Regions from separate parts of the Pseudomonas sp. Fl5BN2 genome, predicted to be linked through region 1. Evidence: riboswitches for the same ligand, from Rfam matches in the RefSeq annotation. Region 1 holds a riboswitch; each other region holds the start of a gene.

Region 1 (6,019 bases):
CCATCGCGGATCTGCGATTCCTTGAGGTCGCACAGGTAGGTGTCCAGGCGCGGCAGCCAGATGGCTGCGTCGGCGTCGCTGTCGAGTTGCTCGTCGAGCTGCAACTCGCGGTCGATATGGGTCTCGCGCACCAGTTGCAGGATGTCCCGCTGCAGCTCCCGGGCACGCCGTGGGTCAAGCAGCTGGGCTTCGTAGTATTCGTCCGCCAACAGCTCCAGGTTGCGCAACGGGCCGTAGGTTTCGGCCCGGGTCAACGGCGGCATCAAGTGGTCGATGATCACCGCCTGGGTCCGACGCTTGGCCTGGGCGCCCTCCCCCGGATCGTTGACGATGAACGGGTAGACATTCGGCAGCGGGCCCAGCAGCGCATCCGGCCAGCAGGTTTGCGAAAGGCCGACGCCCTTGCCCGGCAGCCACTCCAGATTGCCGTGCTTGCCAACGTGGATCAGCCCGTGGGCGCCGTAGGTCTGGCGCAGCCAGAAGTAGAACGCCAGGTAAGCGTGGGGCGGCACCAGGTCCGGGTCGTGGTAGACCGCGCTGGGGTCCACCTGGTAGCCCCGGGCCGGCTGGATGCCGACGAAGGTCAGGCCAAAACGCAGCCCGGCGATCATCATCCGTCCATTGCGGAACATCGGGTCCTGCTGCGGCGCGCCCCAGCGCTCCAGCACCGCCTGTCGGTTGGCCTCGGGCAGCGCCTGGAACATTGCCTGATAGGCGTCCAGTGCCAGGCTTTGCTGGCACGGGCGCTGATCGAGGCTGTCCAGGTCGTTGCTGACGCCACCGAGCAATTGCTGAATCAGCTCGGTGCCGCTGCCGGGCAGCTCGTCCGGCAGCGGGTAACCCTCGGCGTGCAGGGCCTTGAGGATATTCAGCGCGGCCGCTGGAGTATCCAGGCCGACGCCGTTGCCGATCCGCCCGTCCCGGGTCGGGTAGTTGGCCAAGATCAGGGCGATGCGCTTTTGCCCGTTGTCCAGGCGCCCCAGCTCGACCCAGCGACGGGCTAGTTGGGCGACGAAATCCATGCGCTCGGGCTGGCCCCGATAGCAGACCACATCCGACTGACTGCGCTCGCTGCGCCAGGCCAGGTCCTTGAAGCTGATGGGCCGGCTGATGATCCGTCCGTCCAGTTCCGGCAAGGCGATGTGCATGGCCAGGTCCCGCGGGCCCAGGCCCTGCTCGCTGTCACGCCAGCCCGGCTCGTTATCCTGAGCGCAGATGGCCTGGATCACCGGGATATTGCGCCGGAACGGCCGCAGGTGCGGGGCTTCGGGGCTGGACTGGGCAAAGCCGGTGGTGTTGAGGATCACCCCGGCAGCGGCTTGATCCAGCCACTCCTCGACCTGGCTCAGGCAGCCCGCTTCCTTGAGGCTGGCCACGGCCAGCGGCAAAGGGTTGAGTCCCGCCGCCTGCAAGCGCTGGCAGAACAGGTCGATGAAGCCGGTGTTGGCCGCTTGCAGGTGCGAGCGGTAGAACAGCACCGCCGCCACCGCGTGTCCGGGCTGCCAATCGGCTTGCCAGTCGTCCAGGGTGGCGTGGCTCTTGTGCGGGTGGTAGATCGCCGTGCGTGGCAGGCTTTGCGGCTCGCTCCAGGAGTAGTCGCGCCCCGGCAGGCCGCTGGCCAGGCAACGGTAGAAATTCAAGGCATTGTCGCGCCCGCCCTGGCGCAGGTAATGCCAGAGGCGGTCACGCTCAATGGCCGGCACCGTGCTCAGGTCGCTGAGTTCCGGGTCCGGGCGGTCGTCTCCCGGCACCAGGATCAGTTGCACCCCGCGCTGGGACAGCGCCACCAACCGCTCGACGCCGTAGCGCCAATAGGCGATGCCGCCATGCAGGGAAATCAGGATGATCTTGGCGTGCTGCAGCACCTGCTCGACATACAGGTCCACCGAGGCGTGGTTCTGCACCTGCATCGGGTTGGCCAGGCGGAAACTGGGGAAATCCTCGGGCAGCTGCTCGGCGGCGTCCGCCAGCAGCGCCAGACTGGAATCGCCACTGCAGAGGATCACCAGCTCGGCGGGGGTTTGGCCAAGGTCGGCAATGTTGTCATCCGAGACGAATCCGCCGGGCTGGGTCCTGAGCAGGTGCATGGCTTAGACGCTAAGGGCAGCGCGCAGTTGCGCTTCCAGCTGGACGGCATCCAGTTCCTGGCCGATCAGCACCAGGCGCGTGGTCCGGGCTTCGTCGGCACCCCACTTGCGATCGAAGTGCTTGTCGAAACGCGTGCCCACACCCTGGATCAGCAAGCGCATCGGCTTGTTGGGGATCGCGGCAAAACCTTTGACCCGGAGGATGCCGTGCTTGACCACCAGCTGGGTCAGGGCATCCAGCAGCAGGCTTTCGTCGGCCTGGGGCAGCTCGATGGAGATCGAGTCGAAGGCATCGTGATCGTGGTCGTCATGATCGTCGTCGCCATCATGGTGGTGATCGTGGTGGCTGTGGCGGCTGTCGATGTGCTCCTCGGAGCCAACACCCAGGCCCAACAACACATCCAGTGGCAGGCGGCCGCTGCTGGCTTCGATGACCTTGACCGCCGGCGGCAGCTCTTCAGCGACTTCCAGGCGCACCCGGGCCAGGTCTTCAGGATTGATCAGGTCGGTCTTGTTGAGGATCACCAGGTCGGCGCTGGACAGTTGGTCGGCGAACAGCTCATGCAGCGGCGACTCGTGGTCCAGGTTCGGGTCCAGCTTGCGCTGGGCATCCACTTGATCGGGGAAGGCGGCGAAGGTGCCAGCGGCCACGGCCGGGCTGTCGACCACGGTGATCACCGCGTCCACGGTGCAGGCACTGCGGATTTCCGGCCACTGGAAGGCTTGTACCAGGGGCTTGGGCAGGGCCAGGCCGGAGGTTTCGATGAGGATGTGGTCCAGATCGCCACGGCGCGCCACCAGTTCACGCATGACCGGGAAGAATTCTTCCTGCACGGTGCAGCACAGGCAACCGTTGGCCAGTTCGTAGACTCGGCCGCTGGCCTCTTCCTCGGTGCAACCGATGGCACACTGCTTGAGGATCTCGCCGTCGATGCCCAGCTCGCCGAACTCGTTGACGATCACCGCAATGCGCCGACCCTGGGCGTTGTCCAGCATGTGCCGCAGCAAGGTGGTCTTACCCGAACCAAGGAAGCCGGTGACGATGGTGACAGGAAGTTTGGCCAGTGTTTTCATCGGATGCCCCTTGGCAAAGGTGGCGGGCATACGGGACGAGGACCGCAGCATCGGGCGCGCGGAGAATTCGCCACCGGATCACCCCGCCCGGTTGTAGTGAGAATCTTGGGTCGAGGCAGGTCTCCTGGCTGAGGGTCTGCCGGTGCCAGTCCTTGGACTGGCGACCGACGCTTGCTGCGCCTTCCCGCAAGCGTCCAGAACGCCCATGCAGTGGCCTTGCAGCAATCAAACCCTTCACAGTTGCGGGGGCAGCCGCGGCATCGACCGCGTTCCCTTCTTAGCTTCGACCGCTGGCCGAAGAACCTCGAACGCGCAAGGCTACGCAGAGCGCGGGGGGCGGTCAATCGACAATGCACAGGCAAATACCCGCGGCCCTTGTGGGCCGGGGCATGGCAGGAGCCGACTGGCTGGCGTCGACAATCTCCCGGCGCCTTTGGCTGGCCAGCCAGTGTCTGCACCCGCGGCACAACTGAGAAAGACTGGCAATTGACGACGCTCCCCCGCCCATGATCTCCTACACAACTTGTTACGGGTGCCCTTTACAGGGTGAAACGGGAAACCGGTGAATCACGTGCTTTACTCCAAAGTCGTGACCAGTCCGGTGCTGCCCCCGCAACGGTAAGCGAGCGAAGTGTCAGATCCACTGTGCCCTGGGCATGGGAAGGCGACACTTGCAGGCAAGGCCCAGGCCCTGCCCCTCGCCAGCCCGGAGACCGGCCCGCGACACACAAATAACAAACCCGCGGTGGGCGGGCGCTGTTGCAAACCCTGCGTGGCTGTCACGCGGGGTTTTGCTGCGCAACTCCCCCGCTGACACTCCAAAGGGAAGCGCCATGTCGATCATCAGCAGCACCAGCAGCCATTCCGCCAGCAGCACCGCCACTCTGAGCCAGCGCCTGGTGGCCGCCATCGGGGCCTCGATTCTCGGTGCCTGCCTGGTGTATTTCGCCGGTTTCTCGCATATCGAAGCGGTGCACAACGCCGCTCACGATACCCGTCACAGCGCTGCTTTCCCTTGCCACTGAGACCTGCCGAAATGATCAAGCGTATTGCGCAAACCGCAGGTTTCACCGGGCTCCTGGCCGCCCTGCTGCTGACCCTGCTGCAAAGCTTCTGGGTCGCCCCGTTGATCCTGCAGGCGGAAACCTTTGAGAAGGCCCCAGCCGCCGAAGTCCATGAACACGCCGAAGGCGCCATGGCCGGCCACACCCACGATGCCCAAGCCTGGGAGCCGGAAGATGGCTGGCAGCGCGTGCTGTCCACCACCGGTGGCAACCTGGTGGTGGCCGTCGGCTTCGCCCTGATGCTCGCCGGCCTCTACACCCTGCGTGCGCCCAACCGCACATCCCAGGGGCTGCTCTGGGGCCTGGCCGGCTACGCGACCTTCTGCCTGGCGCCAACCCTGGGCCTGCCACCGGAGTTGCCAGGGACCGCCGCCGCCGATCTGGTGCAGCGCCAGGTCTGGTGGGTCGGCACTGCCGCGTCCACCGCCGCCGGTATCGCGCTGATCGTGTTTGCCCAGAACTGGCTGCTGAAGCTGTTGGGCGCGGCCATCATCGCCGTGCCTCACGTGATCGGTGCGCCCCAGCCTGAAGTGCACTCGATGCTCGCGCCAGAAGCCCTGGAGGCGCAGTTCAAGATCGCCTCGCAATTGACCAACGCCGCGTTCTGGCTGGCCCTGGGCCTGATCAGCGCCTGGTTGTTCCGGCGCAAGAACACGGATCAATACTCGGCATGATCGAGATGCGCGCAGCGCCGACCCTGCTGGTGGTCGGCCTGGGTTGCCAGAAAGGCTGCCCGGCGACCACGCTGCGCGCGCTGCTCGATCAGGTACTGCAGGCCCATCGCATCGACTCGCAGCAAGTCCTCGCCCTGGCCAGCATCGACCTGAAACAGGCCGAGCCCGGCCTGCTGGAACTGGCCGCACAGTTGGAACTGCCGCTGACCTGCTTCAGCAGCACGCAACTGGCACCTTATGCCCTGCGCCTGAGCCATCGTTCGCAGATCGCCTTCGAGCGTACCGGCTGCTACGGCGTTGCCGAAAGCGCAGCCCTGGCCCTGGCCGAACAACTGCATCCAGGCACGGCCAAACTGTTGATCCCCCGACAAAAATACGCCCAGGCCACCCTGGCATTGGCCGCTTGCCAGTAAAATCCCCGATAATCCCCGCCCTTGATCATGAGCAATCTTCATCTGAAGCCGTGCTCCCGCCCTTTTTTCACAGGACACAGCCATGACTGTCTATTTCATCGGTGCCGGTCCCGGCGATCCGGAACTGATCACCGTCAAGGGCCAGCGTCTGATCCATCGCTGCCCGGTGATCATCTATGCCGGCTCCCTGGTGCCCGAGGCGGTACTCGAAGGCCACTGTGCGCAGCGACTGATCAACAGCGCCGAACTGCACCTTGAACAGATCATCGAAGCGATCAAGGAGGCTCACGCCCAAGGCCAGGATGTGGCCCGGGTGCACTCCGGCGACCCAAGCCTGTACGGCGCCATCGGCGAGCAGATCCGTTACCTGCGGGAGCTGGACATTCCCTTCGAAGTCATTCCCGGGGTCACCGCCACCGCCGCCTGCGCCGCACTGCTGGGGGCCGAGCTGACATTGCCGGACGTGTCTCAGAGCGTGATTCTCACCCGCTATGCCGACAAGACCGCGATGCCCGCCGGCGAAGAATTCGCCAGCCTCGCAGCCCATGGAGCGACCATGGCGATTCATCTTGGGGTCAACCATCTGCAGAAGATCGTTGCCGAACTGCTGCCCCACTACGGCGCCGACTGCCCGATTGCGGTGGTGCACCGCGCTACCTGGCCCGACCAGGATTGGGTGCTGGGCACCCTCGCGGACATTGTCGAGA
Region 2 (6,019 bases), on a different contig from region 1:
CCCGCTCGCCGCAAGCGCGGCAGCAACTGGATCGCCGCCTGGGAACCGGCCACCGGCAACACTTCGCTGGCACCGTAATAGGCACAGGCCGCCTGCTCCAGGCCGTCATCGGTCTCCGGCAGGCGTGCCCAGGCGCGCATGGGGATGGTCGGCAGAGGGAATGGCCAAGGTGCCAGTCCGCTGGACAGATCCAGCCAGGCCTCTTCGGCAATGCCGTATTCCTGGGCCGCCTTGCGCAACCGTCCGCCGTGTTCAAGCATAGAATTCAGCCCCCAGGCAAAGAACCAGCAGCCATAGCCACACGCCTCGCTGCACTAGTTGCCAGCCGCGATCAATCGAATTGGCGTCCGCCGGTTCGCCCTCGCCCAGCTGCGGACGTTGATGCAACTCACCGTGATAAATCGCCGCACCGCCCAGTTCCACACCCAGCGCGCCCGCTCCAGCCGCCATCACCGGACCGGCGTTGGGACTGTCCCAGGTCGGGCCCTGACGACGCCAGCACTTGAGTGCCAAGCGGGTCTTGCCCAGCAGGGCATAGGTCAGCGCCACCAGCCGTGCAGGGATGTAGTTGAGCAGATCGTCAATCCGTGCCGCCGCCCAACCGAAGCGCTCGAAACGCTCGTTACGATAGCCCCACATCGCATCCAGGGTGTTGCTCAGACGATAGAGCACCACACCCGGCACGCCGGCCACGGCAAACCAGAACAATGCGGCGAATACTGCATCACTGCCGTTCTCCAGCACCGATTCAGTGGCTGCGCGCGCCACTTCAGTCGCGTCCAGTTCACTGGTCTGGCGGCTCACCAGAAACCCTACCCGACGCCGTGCCTCTGGTAGATCGTCACTGCGCAATGCTTGAGCTACAGGCTCGACGTGCTCGCCGAGGCTACGCAGCCCCAAGGCACAATACAGCGCCAGGACTTCCACCAGCCAACCGATATAAGGCAGCCAGGAAAGTGCGGTTGCCAGCAGAGTCAAGGGCAGCACCGCAAGGACCCAGGCGGTGACGCCATGGCTGCGCCAGCCACGGCCGGCGGCATTGAAACGTTGCTCGATACGATCCGCCAGACGGCCGAACGCCACCAGCGGATGCCAGCGCTTGGGTTCGCCCAGCAGCGCATCCAGCGCTACCCCAGCGACACTCAGCAACGCCACACTCATTGACTCACTCCCCAGTAATTCTCATACAACAACTCACTTAATGGCCGCGGCTGTGCCCAGCCCTCCAACACCAGCATTGGTGCAGGGTAAAACTCGGTAACCGGCCCCAGGCACAACACCGCCAAGGGCTTGGCGCCAGCCGGCAACCCCAGCAGGTCGGCCAGGGCCTGCGGCTCGAACAGCGACACCCAGCCCATTCCCAGGCCTTCGCTACGCGCCGCCAGCCAGAGGTTCTGAATCGCACAGGACAGGGAGGCAAGGTCCATTTCCGGCAAGGTTCGACGACCAAAAACATGCCGCTCGCGTCCGTCCATCAATGCCGCGACCAGCACCTCGGCACAGTCATTGATACCTTCGACCTTGAGTTTCATGAACTCGTCGGAACGTTCGCCCAGCGCCTCGGCGGTGCGCACCCGCTCCTCTTCCACCAGTTGCTGGATCTGCCCCCGCAGCAGGCGATCGCTGATACGGATAAAACGCCAAGGCTGCATCAACCCCACACTGGGTGCCTGATGCGCCGCCTCCAGCAGACGCCTCAACAGCTCGGGCGCCACGCTGCCACCGGCAAAATGACGCATGTCGCGCCGCTCGGCGATGGCGCGATAGACCGCCTCGCGCTCCGCCGCAGAAAAACCCTTCTCACTCACCTGCCACACCCTCGACAACCACCGACGTGCCGACAACAGCGTCAATCCCATCCGGAACAAACAAAGCCGCCATCGCCGCCGGATTGGACGGGAAATAGAAGTGCACATAAGAAGCCGTCATCCGCCCATCGCGATACACCGCTTCCGCTCCCCGGCCGCCATTGGGGCTCACACCCCGGGCAATCGGCTCAAGCTCGGTACTGGTCAGGGAATGGTGATAGGTGTGGCCACGCAAGCTGCCCTCCGGCAACTCCACCGCCTGCAGGGCCAGGGCCGCCAGACGCTTCTGCATCACCGCCTCACCGGGCAGCAGCCCCAGCAGTTCGGCACGCCGGCCTTCGACATCGGTCAGGGAATCCAGCAGATACAACATGCCGCCGCACTCGGCGAGCAACGGCTTGCCGGCGCCATGGTGGGCGCGAATGGCGTCCAGCATCGAAGTGTTCTGCGCCAGCGCCTGATGGTGCAATTCGGGGTAACCACCGGGCAGGTACAGACTGTCTGCCTCGGGCAATTCTCGATCATGGATGGGCGAGAAGAAACTCAACTGCGCGCCCATTGCCCGCAACAGGTCCAGGCTCGCACCGTAGGTAAAGGCAAACGCCTCGTCGCGCGCCACGGCGATACGCACACCTTCCAGCAGCGGCTCGCACACTACTGGCGCTGGCGCGGCGAAATCCACCGCCGGCGGCAACGCCACTTCACAGCTACTGGCCAGGGCTTGGGCAGCGGCATCCAGACGCAGGTCCAAGTCGTTCAGCTCGCTGGCTTGCACCAGCCCCAGGTGGCGACTGGGCAGCTCGATACCGGTCTCCCGAGACAAAGCGCCATACCAACGCAAACCTTCGGTAAGGCTGCCCTCAAGCAACTGCGCATGACGCAGGGTACCGACGCGGTTGGCCAGCACCCCGGCGAACGGCAGGTCTGGCTGGTAGCGCGCCAGGCCCAAGGCCAGGGCGCCAAAGGTCTGGGCCATGGCAGTGCCATCGATCACCCCCAGCACCGGCACGCCAAAGTGCCGCGCCAAATCGGCGCTGGAGGGCGTGCCATCAAACAAGCCCATGACCCCTTCGATAAGGATCAGGTCGGCTTCGCCTGCAGCTTCCCAGAGCAGCCGACGACTTTCCTGCTCGCCCACCATCCACATGTCCAACTGATAGACCGGAGCACCGCTGGCACGCTCAAGAATCATCGGATCGAGAAAGTCCGGACCGCATTTGAATACCCGGACCTTGCGCCCCTGATTACGGTGAAGACGGGCAAGCGCTGCGGTCACGGTGGTCTTGCCCTGGCCGGAAGCCGGTGCGGCAATCAATACCGCCGGGCAATGACGAACATCGGTCATGAATTCACACTCACAGCTCAACACCTTTCTGTGCCTTGATACCGGCCTGGAAAGCATGCTTGACCACGCCCATCTCAGTAACGGTATCTGCCAGCTCGATCATCTCCGGCTTGGCCCCGCGCCCTGTCACCACTACGTGCTGCATCGGTGGACGGGCCTGCAGGTCACTGAGCACCTGATCCAAGTCCAGGTAGCCGTGCTTGAGAGCGATGTTCAACTCATCGAGTACCACCAGACCGATGCTCGGGTCGCTCAACAGCTCCTTGGATACCGCCCAGGCAGCCTCAGCCGCGGCGATGTCGCGCTGACGATCCTGGGTTTCCCAGGTAAAGCCCTCGCCCATCACATGAAAGCGTACCTGGTCCGGAAAACGCCGGAAAAACAGCTCTTCGCCAGTGCTGTTACGGCCTTTGATGAACTGCACCACACCGCAATTCATGCCGTGGCCCATGGACCGCGCCAGCATGCCAAAGGCCGAACTGCTCTTGCCTTTGCCATTGCCAGTCAACACCAGCAACAGGCCGCACTCATTGGGTGAGTTGGCAATGCGTTCGTCGATCACGGCTTTTTTTCGCAACATGCGCGCCAGATGGCGCTCGTCACGATCAGGGGAATCACTCATGGGGCAGCTCTCCGTTGGGGCTGGGGAACGGCGGGCAGGAAAAGAAATAGACGGCATAAGCCTGGCATCGCCCACCGTGATGCCGTTGGATGGATCAGGCCGGTCTCCGGGCTCATGAGGGGCATCACTGCCGGACTGCGCACCTTCCCATATCGTCACCGACACAGTGGCACCTGGCGCAGTCTTGACTCATCTACCGTTGCGGGGGCAGCGCCGGATTTGTCGCCGGCTCCATCGCTGGAACAGGCCCTGACCGGCTTCCCTGTTTCACTCTGTCGACCACCGGCCACAGAGCACCTGAAACAAGTCGCGAAGGTTAGAGGGTTGGGGGTGGAGCGTCAATTAAAGCCGGCCGTCGAGTCCACCAGAAAACTGCACTGCATCAACAAACTGACGCCAATCTTGTGCCACACTGATCACAGTGATATCAAATGGCCACAAATCACCCCCCCACTATCCTGCCAGACAACAATAAGGACGGACCCCGATGCAAGGCATGATCATCAGCAACCCGAAACTGGAATTCCTGCGCCCGATGCTGGAACGCTGGTTCGACTGCATTGACCGCTACAACACGATTCGCGGCGATAACGAAACGCCCTACTGGTTCGACGAGCGAGCCAACCTTGGACTGCTCTCCGCGGCCGCCTGGATGGCAGAGATGGTCAGCCTGGAACACAGCCCCAGCAAAAAGCAGCAGGAAGAAGGCGCCCGCAACGCTCGCACCGACCTGTATCTGGCCACCAAGGACGAACGCGCCTATATCCAGGCCACCCAGCGCTGGCCGCGGGTCAACAGCCTGCACTTGACCCAGGCCTTGCTGGACGCTGCCCTTGATGCGAAAAAGATCAGCTACGCCAGCGACCTGAAGCTTGGCTGCCTGTTCGTCGCTCCGCAAAAAGCCCAACACAGCGCCACCCCCGAAGAGCTCCAGGACATGCTCGACGAACTGCAAAAAGAACACTGCTGCGCGGTAGCCTGGTACTTCCCTTACGCCTATCGCAAGCTGCGCAACGAAGCCGGCAACTACCATCCCGGGATCGCGGTATTGTTCAAGGAGTCTCGCTGACCAGGTGGAACCATCGACTGGCTATGCTCCTCTATGACTACGATGTCCATGCACTCATAGGGAAATCAGCATGCTCAAACTTCGACACACCTTGCTTATCGCCATCGCCGCCGGCCTCAGCGCCTGCGGTGAGACCTCCAGCCTGCAGGTCTCGGACGGTACCGGACCGAACCCCAAACTGCCGGAACCCAACCCGACGCTGATCCCCACCGTCAACATCGCCCCGGCCATTGGCTGGCCTCAAGACGGAAAACCCGTGGCAGCGGCCGGCACCCAAGTCAATGCCTTCGCCGAGAACCTCGACCATCCGCGCTGGCTCTACGTATTGCCCAACGGCGATGTACTGGTGGCAGAAACCAATGCACCGCCCAAGCCGGACGACAGCCAGGGCATCCGTGGCTGGATTGCCAGCAAGGTGATGAGCCGCGCCGGCGCCGCCGCACCCAGCGCCAACCGCATCACTCTGCTGCGGGACCTGGATCACGACGGCGTGGCAGAAACCCGTACCGTGCTCCTGGAAAACCTCAACTCACCCTTTGGCATGACCCTGGTGGGCAATGACTTGTATGTAGCCGATACCGACAAGCTGCTGCGCTTCCCCTACCAGGACGGTGACACTCGGATCAGCGCCCCCGGCACCAAGGTGCTCGACCTGCCCGGCGGCACACTCAACCACCACTGGACCAAAAACGTCATCGCCAGCAAGGACGGGAGCAAGCTGTACGTCACCGTGGGCTCCAACAGCAACGTCGGCGAGAACGGCCTGGACAAAGAACAAGGCCGGGCAGCGATCTGGGAAGTGGATCGTGCCAGCGGCGAGCATCGACTGTTCGCCACCGGCCTGCGCAACCCCAACGGCCTGGCCTGGGAACCTGTCAGCGGAGCACTCTGGACCGCGGTGAATGAGCGGGATGAGATCGGCAGCGACCTGGTGCCGGACTACATCACCTCGGTCAAGGACGGCGCCTTCTACGGCTGGCCCTTCAGTTACTACGGGCAGCACGTGGATGTACGGGTCAAACCACAGAACCTCGACCTGGTAGCCAAGGCAATCGCACCGGACTACGCCGTAGGACCCCATACCGCTTCGCTGGGACTGACTTTCGCTGAAGGCAGCAAACTTCCCGCCCCCTTCACCGAGGGAGCCTTCATCGGCCAGCACGGCTCCTGGAACC
Region 3 (6,019 bases), on a different contig from region 1:
AAGTGCCCCAGTTCATCGCGTAGCCAGTCCAGGTAGGCGCTGTCGGAGCTGGGCTCCAGGTCCACCACCAGCAGCGCCGCGCCGTCCATGGGCAAGGGTTCGCCCAGGGCGGCCCAGAGGCTGTCGAAACCGTCCAGGGTGTCGATCACCCGGGTGCTCGCGTCATCGCCGCGCTGGGCCTTGAGCTCCTTGCCAAAGGCTTCGCCGAGGGCGCCGCCGTGCAGGCCGGGGCCGACGAACAGCACCCGTTGATAATCCTCGCGCATGTCAGTCGGCCTCAGAAGCGGTAGGTGTAGCGCACTTCGCTGGTGAAGGGCCGTCCGAGGTTGTCCACCCGAGGGGCATTGCTGGCGATACTGGTGCTGTAGTCGCGGTCGAACAGGTTCTCTACCAACAGGCTCAGGCGATGTTGCTGGGCTGCGTCGAGGTAGCGATAGGCATCGGCGTCCACCACCGAGTAGTGGCCGTAGTCGACCTTCTTCGAACTGTCGATCTGGCCGATGTAGCGGATCGCCCCGCCAACGCCCCACATCCGATCCACCGACTCGTAGCCCAGCCGTGAGCGGGCGAAGAAGCCGGGGATATTGCTCAGGGTCACGCCATTGCGTGCTTCCACCAGGTTGCGCGTCATGTCCGCCGAGAGGTTCCACTGCGGGCTGAACTGCCAGCGGCCATCGACTTCGACACCGCGGACCCTGATCCGCCCCTCGCCATTGACCCAGTTGATGTCATCCAGGGCGATCAGGTCGTCGATCTTGCGCTGGAAGGCGGTGATGCTGGCGTTGAAGTCACCGGCCAGCAGGCGGCCCTTGTAGTCCAGGCCCAGCTCGGCATTCACGCTCTTTTCCGGCTTGAGGTTGCGGTTGCCTTTCTCGTCCTCTTCGTTGGCGAACAGCTGCTCGGCGTTGGGCAACTTGAAGGCGCTGCCGTACTGGCCACGCAGTTGCCAGTTGGCATTGAGGTCATACAGCGAGGTGAGCATGCCGACCGTGGCGCTTTCACCGCCGCTGATCTGCTCGTGGCGCACGCCGATGCTCGGGTGCCAGTCGGGCAGGGCCTCGATCACCGGGCGCAGTTGGGCGTAGAGGGCATTGGCCTGGGCCTGGTTGTCGTCGATCTTCAGTACATCGTCCTGGCCCTTGAACCACTGGTTGTCGCTGCCGAACACCAGCACGTGGCCGCCGTCCAGCTCGGCCTTGCCTTCGGCCTGCAGGCCCCAGTCGGTGAAGCCCCAGTAGTCGTTGTGATTGATGACCTTGGTGCCGCCGGCTGGGGTGCTGTTGATCCGCGTATAGCGGGTGTCCCAGTCGTTGACGTGGCCCTTGACGAAGTAGCTGAAGCGTTCGCCCAGGCGTTGCTCGAAGGTCGCCGTGGCGATCTGCTGGATGCGGTCGTTGGTGGTCTTCTTGTTGTCCAGCGGCCGGGCGAAATCCAGGTTGGCGTCGCTGTATTGGTAGAACAGTTCCAGCCGCGAGTCGTCGGCAAACCCCTGGATCGCCTTGGCGCCGAAGGTGCTCACTTCATAGGCGCGTTTCTTGTCGCGGGTGCTGGGGCTGTAGGCGCTGTTGCGAAACGGCTGGTAGCCGTCGGAAACGTTGTGGCTGACGTAGGCCAGCAGCCCGAGGTCGCCGAAACCGTTGCTGACGATCCGTTCCACCCGGGCATCGCCGCTCTTGCCCATGAAGCTGTCCAGGCCCAGGTTGACCTCGCCCGAGGCTTCGCGGGTCTGCGGGCTGCGGGTGACGATGTTGATCACCCCGGACACGGCCTGGGTGCCGAACAGCAGGCTCTGGCCGCCCTTGAGCACCTCGATGCGTTCAATCGCGTTGGCTGGCAGGGTGTCCAGGTACAGGCCGCCGTACAGGCGGTTGTTCAGGCGCACGCCGTCCAGCAGGATCAGCGTGTCGTCGTTGCGCCCGCCGAGCAGGGAATAGGTGCCGTAGTCGAAGGGGCCGTTTTTCGGTGCGACGTAAAGGCCGGGTACGTACATCTGCAGGACCCGGGTGATGTCGCTGCTGGGGCCGGCGCGCTCGATCTGCTGGCGGTCGATGATCTCGACCTTGCTGCCGAATTTCGCCATTTCGGCGACCGTGGTGGACTCCACCGAAGGGGCGGAAATCCATTGTTGGTCGAGCTTCAGGGACCCGTCATCGGCCAGCAGCAGGGGGCTGAACAGGCAGCCGAGCAGGGCACCGCTCAAGGAGCGGCGAGGCGCACGCCAGTCGCATGCAAGGAAAGGTTGGGGTGTTGTTGTCATTGTTGGTCTTCTCGAAAGTGTCTTCGGGAAGCACGCAGGAGAAGGTAGCGGGCACGCGCACGCGGCCATACCGGCCCATGCCCGCCCACCGCAGGATTGCCAAACACAAGCTTCAGGCCGGTCTCCGGGCTCACGAGGCTCGCGGCATTCGCCTTCCCATACCTGAGTACAGTGGCTGTTGAATGCAGCACTCGTTTACCGTTGCGGGGGCAGCACCGGACTAGCCCTGGAAGGGCGCACCGGTTTCCCGTTTCACCTCATGCACGGCGGCATGAGGCACCTGAAACTGAGCGGCATATGAACATTCGTCCTGGCGTTCGTCAACGGTGCGGGCGCTTTCAGGCGTTACCGGGATGCAGGGCTGCTGGCGACCGGGTCAGGGCTTGGCGCTCAGAAGCATTTCTGGCAGGGCGGTGCGGGTGGCGCGCCAGTCGCTGGCGCTGGAGGGCAGGTGGATCTGTGACTGCGCCAGGGCGCGCGAGGGGCAGGCCAGCAGCGGTACTGCGCGCACCGAGTCGCCCGGTTGCAATTGCAGGCGCTTGGCGGCCAGCCGGTCCACCAGCAGGCTGCCGGCCACCACGCGCCCGGGGGCGGCGGTGATACGGCAGTTTTCCAGGCGCCGGTTGTGTATCAGCCACACCGGAGCCTGCTCATCCGGGGTGCCCACCATCAGTGGCAGGGTCTGGCTTTCGCGCACGCTGCGGATCTTCGCCACCTCGGCCTCGATCAGCGGGCCACCGTCGAAAATATCGATGCAGCCCTGATGATTGAAACCTTCGTCACGGAGGATATTCACCGCCTGCTCGGTGCTCGCGTGAGCCTGGCCGATGGCCGCCTGGGCCTCGGCGGTCAGCAGGCAGGTGTACAGCGGCTGGCGCGGCATCAGCTCGCCGATGAAGGCTTTGCCGCCGTGGCTGGAGAGGCGGTTGGCCTGGTGGAAATCCATCTTGAAAAAATGCCGGCCCAGGCTGTCCCAGAAGGGTGAGTGACCCTGGCTGTCGAGCTGGCCGCGCAGCTCGGCCACCAGTTTGTCGCCGAACCGTGCTGGGTGTTCGGCGACGAACAGCAGGCGTGCGGTGGACAGCAGGCGGCCGGTATAGCCCTGGCGATGGTCACGGCGCAGGAACAGCGAACAGAGCAGGGATTGCCCGGTCATCTCGTTGCACAGGAACAGGGTCGGTACCTGCCGGTCGGCGCCCAGCCCCGGGGCACTGCCACAGGTCAGGCCCAGTCGGTAGTTGTAGCAGGGCTCGCGCAGGCCGATGGCGCCGCTCAGGCCGCAGACCCCGATCACCTGCTGGTCGTCGTCCTCCAGCACGAACAGGTAGTCGGCATCGGCTCGTTCTACCTGGCCGGCAAAGGTTCGTTGCGCCCAGCGGACCCGGTGCGCCAGGCGCTCGGGGTCGGTCGAGAGGTTGTTCAGGTCACGACAGCTGCCTTCCAGCAGGGCCAGCACCGCCGGCAGATCGGTGACGCGGATCGGACGGACGATCATTGGTGGCCTCCATGCCATGGTTGCGGACCATCAAGGCACGCAGGGGAATGCGGCCGCCGGTTCATAACGCGACACCCCGCAGCAGGTCGCCCGGTTGCAGTTGCAGGGCGTTGAGCATCGCCGAGTCCAGGCCGGCGACGTCGCCGGGGGCTTCGTCGAGGGCGGCAACGATGGCGCGAAATCCCTGCAGTCGCTCATTGCTCAGCAGCCAGAGTTGGCCCTGGCCGCTCTGCGGGCTCAGGTAGCAGGTGGCGACCCGGCTCTGGATGATCGAGCGTAGCTGGTTATTGCGCGCCTGCAGGGTCGGCCCGGCATCGAACAGGTCGACATACTGGGTTGCCGCAAATCCCTCGTCGACAAGGATCTCGCAGGCTTCCCGGGCATCGGGGTGGATCTGGCCGATGCAGTCCTGGGCAGACGACGGCAGCATCGGGATGTACAGCGGGTACTGGGGCATCAGTTGCGCCAGAAAACTGCGGCCCTGCAAGGCGCATAGGCGTTCGGCCTCGATGTAGGGCAGGTCGAAGAAGTGCTGGCCCACGGCTTCCCAGAACGGCGATTCACCGGCGTCATTGCTGTAGCCGACGATCTCGCTGATGCAGCTGTCGGCAAAACGCTGGGGGTGCGCGGCGATGAACAGCAGCCGGGCGCGGGAGGTCAGTTGCGCCTGCGGTGTGCCCGACAGCGCGGCGTCGATGTGGAAACTGCGTAACAGGGTCTGCTCGCTGAGGTCATGACACAGCGACAGGGTCGGGACCCCGTGCTGGATGTTCAGCTCCCGCGAGCTGCTGATGAATGGGCGGTTGCGCAGGCTGTAGAACGGCATGGCAAAACCCGCCGTGGCGAGGATGTCCGAGCAGCCGTGCAACTGGCCGCTGTCCGGGTCCTCGAGCACGAAAAAGTAGTTTTCCGGGCCCTGGCTGGCCTCGGCCTTGGCGAAGGAAGCCTCGGAGTCGAGGATCTTCTCGCGCAGGCAGGTTTCGTCATCCACCAGCGAGGTCACGCCCAGCAGGCGTTCGCGGGCCAGACGCCGCAGTTGGGGTAGATCGGATAACGCCACGGGACGCAAGGCCAGCATGGGTGTACTCCTGTATCAAGGGCCGCTTTCCCCTTGGGGACGAAGCGGCCAGACATCACTGTCGGTTACCACGCAGTGCCACGGCCACGGCATCCTGTGGCCAGCCCCCGGCTGCGTTTGACGGCAGCTCTCGGGAGTGCACGGCGCCCTCGGGGCGCCACGCCAGAGCAACTATTGCTTGAGCGGGTCGGCCAGGGCGGCACCGCTGCCCAGCTTGTTCAGCAGGAACAGGTAGACCAGGCCGGCGGCGATCCAGATGGCGCCGAGTTTCTGCGCATCGACCCCCATGTTGTACATGATGGCGCAGACAATCACGAAACCGATCAGCGGGCAGATCATGTGACGGATCACCTGGCCGGACTTCTGCCGGCGCCAGTAGAAATTGATCACCGTGATGTGCAGCAGCATGAAGCCGCTCAGGGCGCCGAAGTTCACCAGCGAGGTCAGGGTGTCCACCGAGTTGATGAACAGGTAGCAGATCAGCAGCGACAGCACTGCCACCAGGTAGATGCTGATGTGCGGGGTGTTGTGTTTCGGGTGGACCTTGGCCAGCACCTTGGGCAGCTTGCCGTCGCGGGCCATGCCGAACAGCAGGCGCGACACTGCGGCCTGCGAGGTGATCGCCACCGCCACGCCCCAGGCCAGTGCCGTGGCCACCCCGGTAAGGGTCGCCAGCCAGCTGCCGGCCGCCAGTTCGGCGATCTCGTAGAACGCGGTGTCGGCGGACTTGAAGCCCATGCCGGCGGCCAGGTCAGTGGCGATCCAGGTCTGCACCACGAAGATCGCGCCCATCACCAGCAGGGTGATCAAGGCGGCGCGCCCGACGCTGCGGCCCGGGTCGCCCTTGACCTCTTCGGCCAGGGTCGAGATGGCGTCGAAGCCGAGGAACGACAGCACGGCGATCGAGACGCCCTGCATCAGCATGCCGAAGTGGAAGTTCTCCGGGCTGTACAACGGCGCCAGGGTCAACTGGCCGTTGCCGGTGCCGCCGTGCAGGGCGTTCCAGGCGTAGAACAGGAAGATCCCCAGGACCACCAGTTGCGCCAGCAGGAACAGGATGTTCATGCGTGCGGTGAAGGTGATACCCCGCAGGTTGACCAGGGTCGCGCTGACCAGGAAGGCCAGGATGAAGCCGACCTTGGGCACTTCTGGGTACAGGTGATTCAACGCCATGGCGGCGTAGACGTAG

The links. A riboswitch is a leader RNA that binds a small molecule or an ion and turns the genes downstream of it on or off. The one in region 1 is predicted to bind cobalamin.
Region 2: linked by a shared signal. The riboswitch ahead of cobO (cob(I)yrinic acid a,c-diamide adenosyltransferase) and the one ahead of GV819_RS20110 (CbtB domain-containing protein) in region 1 are both predicted to bind cobalamin.
Region 3: linked by a shared signal. The riboswitch ahead of GV819_RS31075 (TonB-dependent receptor plug domain-containing protein) and the one ahead of GV819_RS20110 (CbtB domain-containing protein) in region 1 are both predicted to bind cobalamin.

The regions. Positions count from the first base shown of each region.
Region 1 is NZ_JAAARL010000014.1:87,942-93,960, forward strand. Features, by position in the region: gene cobN (cobaltochelatase subunit CobN) at 1-2,087, opposite strand, end outside; gene cobW (cobalamin biosynthesis protein CobW) at 2,091-3,161, opposite strand; cobalamin riboswitch at 3,259-3,483, opposite strand; cobalamin riboswitch at 3,675-3,897, shown strand; gene GV819_RS20110 (CbtB domain-containing protein) at 3,995-4,186, shown strand; gene GV819_RS20115 (CbtA family protein) at 4,198-4,899, shown strand; gene GV819_RS20120 (cobalamin biosynthesis protein) at 4,896-5,312, shown strand; gene cobM (precorrin-4 C(11)-methyltransferase) at 5,395-6,019, shown strand, end outside.
Region 2 is NZ_JAAARL010000006.1:70,559-76,577, forward strand. Features, by position in the region: gene cobD (threonine-phosphate decarboxylase CobD) at 1-260, opposite strand, end outside; gene cbiB (adenosylcobinamide-phosphate synthase CbiB) at 253-1,161, opposite strand; gene bluB (5,6-dimethylbenzimidazole synthase) at 1,158-1,808, opposite strand; gene GV819_RS10145 (cobyrinate a,c-diamide synthase) at 1,801-3,153, opposite strand; gene cobO (cob(I)yrinic acid a,c-diamide adenosyltransferase) at 3,164-3,775, opposite strand; cobalamin riboswitch at 3,856-4,091, opposite strand; gene GV819_RS10155 (hypothetical protein) at 4,263-4,844, shown strand; gene GV819_RS10160 (PQQ-dependent sugar dehydrogenase) at 4,915-6,019, shown strand, end outside.
Region 3 is NZ_JAAARL010000036.1:12,605-18,623, forward strand. Features, by position in the region: gene GV819_RS31070 ((2Fe-2S) ferredoxin domain-containing protein) at 1-266, opposite strand, end outside; gene GV819_RS31075 (TonB-dependent receptor plug domain-containing protein) at 278-2,326, opposite strand; cobalamin riboswitch at 2,356-2,556, opposite strand; gene GV819_RS31080 (arginine N-succinyltransferase) at 2,634-3,752, opposite strand; gene GV819_RS31085 (arginine N-succinyltransferase) at 3,814-4,830, opposite strand; gene GV819_RS31090 (APC family permease) at 5,002-6,019, opposite strand, start outside.